2 regions of the Polaromonas aquatica genome follow, and region 1 is predicted to be linked to the other one. Evidence: predicted binding sites of a transcription regulator. Region 1 holds the regulator's gene; the other holds the start of a gene.

Region 1 (4,417 bases):
GCAGGACCTGATTTACCTGACAGGCCTGCTGGTTATCAGCGCGCTGTCGCTCTTCCTGTTCACGGCGGTGGCGGGCCGGCTTTGGTGTGGCTACGCCTGCCCACAAACGGTTTATACCGAAATTTTCATGTGGGTGGAGCGCAGGATTGAAGGTGACAGGATAGCCCGGATGCGCCTGGATAAGGGCCCCTGGAGTATTGCCAAAATTTTCCGCAAGACTGCCAAGCATGCGGTCTGGATAACGATTGGCTTGTGGACGGGCTTTACGTTTGTCGGTTATTTCACGCCGATTCGCGAGCTGCTGGGCGCGGTTGGAAGCTGGGCTCTGGGGCCGTGGGAATTGTTCTGGGTGCTTTTCTACGGCTTTGCGACTTATGGCAATGCCGGCTGGATGCGCGAGCAGGTGTGCAAATACATGTGCCCTTATGCCCGCTTCCAGAGCGCGATGTTTGACCGCGACACGCTGATCGTTACCTACGACGGCGCGCGGGGCGAGCACCGGGGCTCACGTCGGCGCAGCGAAGCACTGGCCCAGTACCGCGCCAAAGGTCTGGGAGACTGCATTGACTGCGGCCTGTGCGTGCAGGTTTGCCCCACGGGCATAGACATTCGTGATGGCCTGCAATATGAATGCATCAGCTGCTCGGCCTGCATCGACGTGTGCGACAGTGTCATGGAAAAAATGAACTACCCGCGCGGGCTGATCCGCTACAGCACACAGAACGGCATGGACCAGAAACTGTCCCGTTCCGCGATGTTTCGCCGGGTGCGGCGGCCCCGGGTTCTTGTGTACACGGCGGTGCTGGTGGCCATCGGTACGGGGATGCTGTGGGCCTTGCTGGTTCGGCCTTCGTTCAAGGTGGACGTGGTGCGCGACCGTGGCGCGATGGCCCGCCAGGTGGGCCAGGGTCAGATTGAAAATGTTTACGGCCTGCAGATCATGAATGCAACCGAGCATGATCAGCAGTATGTGCTCAAGGTGGAGGGGATGGCGGGAGCCCGGATTGTGTCCGACGCGCAGGTGGTGGTCGACGCCGCCGGTGCGCGCTGGGTTCCGGTGCGGGTGCAGGTGCCGCCCGATGCCGTGGCTGCGGGCTCTCATCCCATTACCTTTGTGATTTCGAAGCAGGGCGCTTCGCAGGATGAAGTCGTCGAAAAATCGGTTTTCCTGGTACCGCGTTAAGGTGTTTTCCTAATATCCTTGTGGAGGACTTTTTCATGAACCCCGCCAGTAGAGACAGTGCAAACATGCTGCATTCGCCTGAAGTCCGCCCATGGTGGAAAGAGCCCTATGTCTGGATGGTGATTGCCGGGCCGCTGTCGGCGGTGCTGGCCTGTATCGTCACTGCGTTCTACATCATGCAGGGGCCGGACGCCGTTGTATCAGAGGACTCTTACCGTGAGGGGCTTGAGATCAGCCGGGAGGTGAATGCGGCAAAACCGCTGATGCAGCCGGCCCAGACGGGCCGCAACCACAGCGCAACCGGGGGAAAAAGCAATGAAAAACCATGACCAGCCTGAAGCCCAGGGTCTCAAACGCTGGGGACTCATCATCTGGCCGGCCTTTTTGGCGGCCTGCCTGCTTGAAGTGCTGGTTTTTTCGATGATTGACCCTGGCGAGATTCATTGGCCAGGCCTTGAGCTGCAGGCAAGCCGCAAGGGCGTTTATACGGTGGCTTTTTTTATGTTTTGGTTTATCGCTGTGATCAGCAATGGCCTGGTGTTATGGCTTGCCGAGCCTGACGCCATCAATCAATGACACTGGGGCACATTGACAATGCGCTTTAGCGCATCGGCGTCCAGGATGTGGATGTTGCGCTGCTTTACCGCAATCACGCCATCATCGGCAAATTTTGAAAACGTGCGGCTCACGGTTTCGAGTTTCATGCCCAGGTAGCTGCCGATTTCCTCGCGTGTCATGCGCAACACCAGTTCGGATTTCGAAAAACCACGTGCCTGCAGGCGCTGCACCAGGTTGAGCAGGAAGGCGGCCAGCCGCTCTTCGGCCCGCATGCTCCCGAGCAGCAGCATCACGCCGTGGTCCCGCACGATTTCCCGGCTCATGATCTTGTGCACGTGGTGCTGGAGGGCATTGACCTCCCTTGAGATTTCCTCAATGCGGTCGAAGGGCATCACGCACACCTCGGCGTCTTCAAGCGCCACGGCATCGCAGGTGTGCTGCTCGTTGACGATGCCATCCAGGCCGATGATTTCACCGGCCATCTGAAAGCCGGTGACCTGGTCCCGTCCGTCTTCAGTCGTGATGCCGGTTTTGAAGAAGCCGCTGCGAATGGCATACAGCGAGGTGAATTTTTCCCCCGTGTGGAAAAGTGCCGCGCCGCGCTTGACGGTCCGCCGGGTTGCCACCAGTTCGTCAACACGGATCAGCTCCTGGGTGTTTAGGCCAACAGGCATGCACAGTTCGCGCAGATTACAACTCGAACAGGCTACTTTGATGGTTTCTTTGAGCATTTGGGGGCAGTGTGAACAGTCCGGTTGGTGTTTAGGTCGTTTTTCCGTGAAAGAGGCGGCATCCGTCGCGAACGCAACGAATCCATGATGTAGATCAGATTATGCCGATGTGGGACTGCGGAGGGTTTGATACAGGTCAAGGCGAGGGCTGATATTTGGCGGCACAGTGTGCATTCTTCCAAGGAAATCAGTTCATGAGTGTTGTTTCGCCCGACCTGCTGCGCAGATTTGACCTGAACGGGCCGCGTTATACCTCCTATCCGACAGCGGACCGCTTTGTCGAGGCCTTTGCTGCGGATGACTATGCACAGGCGCTGTCGCAACGCCATGGCGGCGCCGCAGCCATGGCGTTGCCGCTGTCCCTGTACGTCCACATTCCGTTTTGCGAGTCCCTGTGTTACTACTGCGCATGCAACAAGATCATCACCAGGCATCACGGCAAGGCCGATGAATACCTGCGTTACCTGGGCCGCGAAATCGATTTGCAAGTGGCCCATGCAGGTATTGGTCAGGTCGTGAGCCAGCTGCATCTGGGTGGAGGCACGCCGACTTTCCTGAACGACATGCAGCTCAGGGCATTGATGGCCCTGTTGCGCCGCAGTTTTTCATTTACCCCGGGTGGTGAGTATTCGATTGAAATTGATCCGCGAACCGTCGATGAGGCCCGGCTTGCAGTGCTGGCCGAACTGGGGTTCAACCGGCTGAGCTTTGGCGTGCAGGATTTTGATCCGGCCGTACAGCGGGCAGTGCACCGTGTCCAGCCAGCGGAGCAGGTGTTCGGCCTGGTTGACGCTGCCCGTTCGAAAGGTTTTGAGTCCATCAATGTTGACCTGATTTATGGCCTGCCCATGCAGACGCCGGAATCATTTGACCGGACACTTGAGCAAGTGACGGCATTGCGGCCTGACCGGGTTGCGCTTTATGCCTATGCGCACCTGCCGGAACGTTTCAAGCCGCAGCGCCGCATTGCAACGGCTGAATTGCCCGATGCCTCCGCCAAGATGGCCATGTTTTCCCGTTCACTGGCGGCGTTTGACGCTGCCGGCTATGTTTATGTGGGCATGGATCATTTCGCCTTGCCCGGCGATGCGCTGGCTGTTGCCAAACGGCAGGGCCGCTTGCACCGAAATTTCCAGGGCTACAGTACCCAGCCCGACTGCGACCTGATTGCGCTGGGCGTTTCCGCCATAGGCCGCGTTGGTGCCACCTACAGCCAGAATGCCAAGACGCTGGAAGAGTATTACGACCATCTCGATCAGGGGCGCCTGCCGGTTGTTCGCGGCCTGGCCCTGTCGCGCGATGATCTGCTCAGGCGCGCCGTCATCATGGCATTGATGTGCCAGGGGCAACTGCAGTTTGAGTCCATTGAGCTGGCTTACCTGGTTGATTTCCGGAGTTACTTTGCGGCAGAGATGGAGGCGCTCGCAGCGCTTGCCGATCAGGGACTGGTTCGTTTGAGTGATTCCGGTATCGAGGTAAGTGCCCAGGGCTGGTTTTTTGTGCGCGCTGTCGCCATGGTGTTTGACCGCTATTTGCAGGCTGACCGCAACCGCGCCAGGTTTTCGAAAATCATTTGATGTCTGCGACCCTTCTAGCCACGGCCTTGCTGATGGGGCTTGCCGGAGGGCCTCACTGCGTGGTGATGTGCGGTGCGGCTTGCGCGGGTATGGGACGTGCTGGCGGTGGGGCCAGCACACTGGCCATCTGGGGTTTTCAGGCGGGCAGGGTTGTGGGGTATTCCACCCTGGGCGGCCTGGCTGCTGCATCAATGCAGGGGCTGGGCTGGCTCAGCATTCATTCCGCGGCCCTCAGGCCCGTCTGGACGCTTTTTCATGTGGCTGCGGCCCTGCTGGGGCTGATGCTGCTCTGGCGGGCGCGCCAGCCTGCGTGGCTTGAGGATTCTGCGCGCGCGGTCTGGGGCCGGGTGCGTTCCATTGCGGGCGGC
Region 2 (4,417 bases), on a different contig from region 1:
GTTGTTTGCGTATGGCCTGCACTGCGGCGCGCATGGTGGAGCCCGTAGCCAGCCCGTCGTCCACCACAATCACGTGGCGCCCGCGCACAGGTACCGCTGGGCGCTTTCTTCGATAGAGCAGCTCGCGTCGCTCGAGCTCGGCGCGTTCTCGTGCAATCACCTTGCTCAGTGCTTCCGGCCCCATGACCTCATTGGCCAGTGAATTCATGACGCACACGCCGCCACTGGCTATGGCGCCTATAGCGTATTCCTCATTTCCCGGGAGGCCGAGTTTGCGCACCACAAAAATGTCCATTGGAGCCCGGAGCGCTCGCGCAACTTCAAAGCCTACGGCCACGCCGCCGCGTGGCAGGGCCAGCACCAATAGGCCCGCCTTATTGCGATGACTTTCGAGCTGTTCCGCGAGTACGCGGCCTGCGTGATGGCGATCACGAAAAGGGGCATGACTGGTGGTCATGGCGCGTGCTTCAATCTGGTCAGGTATGTGCTGAACCATGCTGCGGCCAACTCCGCGACCTGATCCAGTGCGCCTGCTTCGCCGAAGAGGTGGGTGGCACCGGGTACGATGGCCAGGCTTTTTTTGCAGCGCAGGCGCCGGTGCGCTTCTTCGTTGATTTCAACCACGCCGTGATCGGCGCCACCGACAATCAGCAAGGTAGGCGCGGTGATGGCGTCAAGCACGGCGTTTCCCGCAAGGTCCGGCCGCCCACCGCGCGACACAACGGCCAATATGCCGTTCCCCAGGCGCGCCGCCGCTATCAGGGCTGCCGCACTTCCCGTGCTGGCGCCAAAGTAGCCCATCGCAGCATGCTGCAACTGCGCCTGGCTTGCCGCCCACAGCGTGGCGTCCTGCAGCCGTAAAGTTAACCGTTCGATATCGAAACGGTATTCACCAGTCTGCAGGTCGGCTTGTTCCTCCCCGGCTGTCAGCAAGTCAAGGAGCAGGGTGGCGATACTTGCATGCTGAAGACGCCTGGCAACCTGGCGGTTGCGGGCGCTGTGCCGCCCACTGCCGCTTCCGTGGGCAAAAAGCACCAGTGCTTCAAATGTGGGGGGCAGCAACAAGTCGCCATAGAGCACGGCATCCCGCGAGGGGATGCGCAACTCTATCGCTGGAGCTTCGTAAGCTGAATTGCTCATGCCGCATTTCCTCTCTTTCAGAGAAATCCTACCGCTGGGCGCGCCCGCGCAGCATTTCCAGCGTCTGGTACAGGGCGGGCTTGTTTCCCTCCCAGTCGTTGCAGAACATGGGGACTCGAGCTGGAGTTGCCTTTTCTGCCTTCCTTGAATGACAAGCCACTCAGGTTAGCGAGTGCCGGAATTTCCTGCCTGATCTGGATCAAGGAAATCTGAATCAAGACCCCGGCTATGTTGTTGCTGGCAGGATAGGTATGTGAAGCTGGTTTGCGATTTCTCAAATGCGTCTGGCCGCATGGACAGGAGAATCTGCATGTCCGCAGGTTGGGTCGGTTGCGGACGTTATTTTTGACCGGCTCCGGAGATGCCATCATGTATCAAAAAATTCTGGTTCCACTGGATGGCAGCCCTGCTGCAGAGCGGGGGCTGCACGAAGCAATCAAGCTGGCGACGGGCCAAAAAACAAGCTTGTATCTGCTGCACGTGGTAAACGATTTCGCGATGCTTGTGGAAATGTCCGCGGTCGTGAACTACCAGGAGATGTTGGAGCGCTCTCGTCAGTATGGCGAGGACCTGCTGGGCAAGGCGAAGGGCGCGGCGGCCAAGGCAGGCGTGCCAGCCGAGACACTGTTGCGTGAAGCCACGAACAAACGCATAGCCGAGGTAATCAACGATGAGGCGGTCAAGGCCGGTTGTGGGTTGATCGTTATGGGCACACACGGTCGCCGCGGGTTTAGCCGCTTGGCCATGGGTAGCGACGCTGAGTTGGTCGTGCGTTCCAGTCCGGTGCCGGTATTGCTTGTACGAATGGAGACCCCGACATCATGAAAACTGTCCTCTTGATGTGGCTGAAGCACTATACGCCGTGAAGGAATTCCCTCTTGCAACAACACTGCGTATTGCCGCAGTAACGGGTGAAATGATGCCGTTCTGTGGAACCTGGACGGAGACCTTCGCTTATTCCCTAGTCGCTATCGTCTGAAGCCGTACCGCGGATGACCAGAACCGGTACAGGTGCCAGTCTCAATATCTGCTCTGCGCCGCTGCCCAACAGCACACGCCCAATGCCCCGCCGGCCATGAGAGCCGACAACAACCAGGTCGGCATTCCAGAGCTTGGCTGCCTCGGCCACTGCCTCGCCCAGACGCTTACCAGGATCGTCGCACAGCACCTGGCTTGCCGCCACGCCGGCCGATTGGCTTACGGCCATGGCATCGGCCAAAATCTTGGCTCCACCTTCACGCATCATGCCGACAAGGTCGGCGGGGTAGTATCCATAAGGATCTATTCCGCCCAGATAGGCCATTTCATTTACCGCATGTAGCAGGCGCACGCTGGCGCCGGTTTCGCGTGCCATCTGCAAACCGGCGACAAGCGCCTTGGTCGAGGTTTGGCTGCCATCCACAGGAATCAGAATTCGTTTGAACATGATCGGTACTCCGGTTTGAACTTGCACTGCTGACAGTATTGCCCGTTCCAAACGGTGCCGTGTTGAGGTGTATCAAGCCATGGGTGCGCTGAAATGGACGGCGTCGTGAATTTTTGGGCTGCTTTTTGTGTTCAGTCCTGAAAAAATCAACGCCGGGTGATCAAGCACATCTATGAATACGTCTGGATATTCCGATTGAGGACACAAGATGTCACTTGAATTGGTTCATGCGTCTTCTGCGATTCGCATGACAACGCGCCCCTCGATGTCACCATGACGAATTCGATCGAAAACTGCATTGATGTTGTCCAGCCTGTCTTCGCTGCGTACCGTACGAATCCTGCCTTCGCCAGCGAACTCGAGCGCCTCCTGCAGGTCTTTTCTCGTGCCCACGATTGAGCCGCGTACCGTCTTCGCATTCAGTACCACATCGAAGATCGGCATCGCGAAGTCGCCTGGCGGCAGGCCTACCAGCGACATGGTGCCGCGTTTGTGCAACATGCCCAGCGCTTGCGAGAAGGCAGAGCGCGAGACGGCTGTCACCAGTACGCCGTGAGCACCTCGCAACGTGTGTTGCAGTTCCTTGGCCGGATCTTGCCGGACTGCGTTGATGACCATGTCGGCGCCCAGACTGGTCGCCAGTTATAGCTTGTTGTCGTCGATATCCACGGCGACGACATGAAAACCCATGGCCTTGGCGTACTGCACGGCGAAATGCCCAAGCCCGCCGATTCCGGAGATTGCCACCCAGTCGCCGGGTTTGCAGTCCAGAACCTTAAGCCCCTTGTAGACCGTCACGTCTGCACACAGGACTGGGGGCGATGTCGGTGAATCCGATGTTGGCCGGCAGATGCCCGACGTAGCCTGGATCGGCCAGCACATACTCGGCATAGGCGCCGTTGACGGTGTAGCCGATCATCTGTTGTGCGTCGCACAGTGTTTCCCATCCAGTGAGGCAGTGTTCACAGTAACCGCAGGCCGTATGCAGCCAGGGCACGCCGACACGGTCACCTTCCTTGACGTATTTGACACCCGCGCCTACGGCGGCAACATGCCCGACACCTTCATGGCCAGGAATGAAGGGGAGAGCGGGCTTGACCGGCCAGTCGCCCTCGGTGGCATGCAGGTCGGTGTGGCAAACGCCAGAGGCGACCACCTTGACGAGCACCTGGCCTGGCGGCACCTCGGGTACCGGCACTTCCTCGATCTGCAAGGGCTGTCCAAAGGCATGGACGACGGCAGCTTTCATCATACGCATGGCGGGCTCCTCAAAAATTGGGTAGAAATGAGCATGCGTTGGCCTTGGCATGCTCGCGACTACAATTGGAAAAACGCAATTCGTGCAGTTCGTTCTCCACATGATTCAGCGCATTGAGATGCTGATCGAGGCCGGCAGTCATTCCTTCAGCGAGAGCGGCACCGAGATCGCCTACTATGTCGATTTCCTGATCGAAATAGGCGCTGATAAGGCCTATATGCTCACGTGTCACACAGCGGAGAAAAGCGGCATCGGAACGAACGACCACGTGGAAGGCCGGTTTGCCTTCTCCGCTGCGAAAGAGGCTGCCGTCTGACAAGGCGAGCGAGAAGGGCGTGCGGACACGTTCACCCGGTGCATCTACCAGGGGTTGTAGATTCATCTTGGGCTGACTTGTTCGTTTACAACATCGTCAGTCCTGGCCAGGCGAGCCATGCTTTCTCCGGCGCGCCACCGCAATTCAGCCCTGAAAATTCCGTCTGGCTTGCCTTGACCCCGACTGATCCCGGCATTCTCCCCAGCGGCACTTACGCCATGGTGCACTAACTGTTCTGGTTTCGCCCGCATCATGCCGATATGCTCAATGCCTGTGC

Evidence for each region. The regulator FNR, encoded in region 1, switches genes on or off when oxygen is low (the NO sensors DNR and NnrR bind a similar motif). The targets are predictions, from matches to a motif close to TTGATNNNNATCAA.
Region 2: a site for FNR is predicted at 2,629-2,642, ahead of ACFQND_RS06915 (universal stress protein). Genes of this name have one in related genera too.

Annotation. Positions count from the first base shown of each region.
Region 1 covers NZ_JBHSRS010000013.1:16,924-21,340, forward strand. The annotation lists gene ccoG (cytochrome c oxidase accessory protein CcoG) at 1-1,183, shown strand, start outside; gene ACFQND_RS04220 (FixH family protein) at 1,219-1,512, shown strand; gene ACFQND_RS04225 (hypothetical protein) at 1,499-1,759, shown strand; gene fnr (fumarate/nitrate reduction transcriptional regulator Fnr) at 1,753-2,472, opposite strand; gene hemN (oxygen-independent coproporphyrinogen III oxidase) at 2,667-4,049, shown strand; gene ACFQND_RS04240 (sulfite exporter TauE/SafE family protein) at 4,049-4,417, shown strand, end outside.
Region 2 covers NZ_JBHSRS010000015.1:116,982-121,398, forward strand. The annotation lists gene ACFQND_RS06900 (phosphoribosyltransferase) at 1-457, opposite strand, end outside; gene ACFQND_RS06905 (dienelactone hydrolase family protein) at 454-1,140, opposite strand; gene ACFQND_RS06910 (universal stress protein) at 1,510-1,965, shown strand; gene ACFQND_RS06915 (universal stress protein) at 2,102-2,566, opposite strand; partial or broken gene ACFQND_RS06920 (zinc-dependent alcohol dehydrogenase) at 2,792-3,824, opposite strand; gene ACFQND_RS06925 (hypothetical protein) at 3,835-4,206, opposite strand.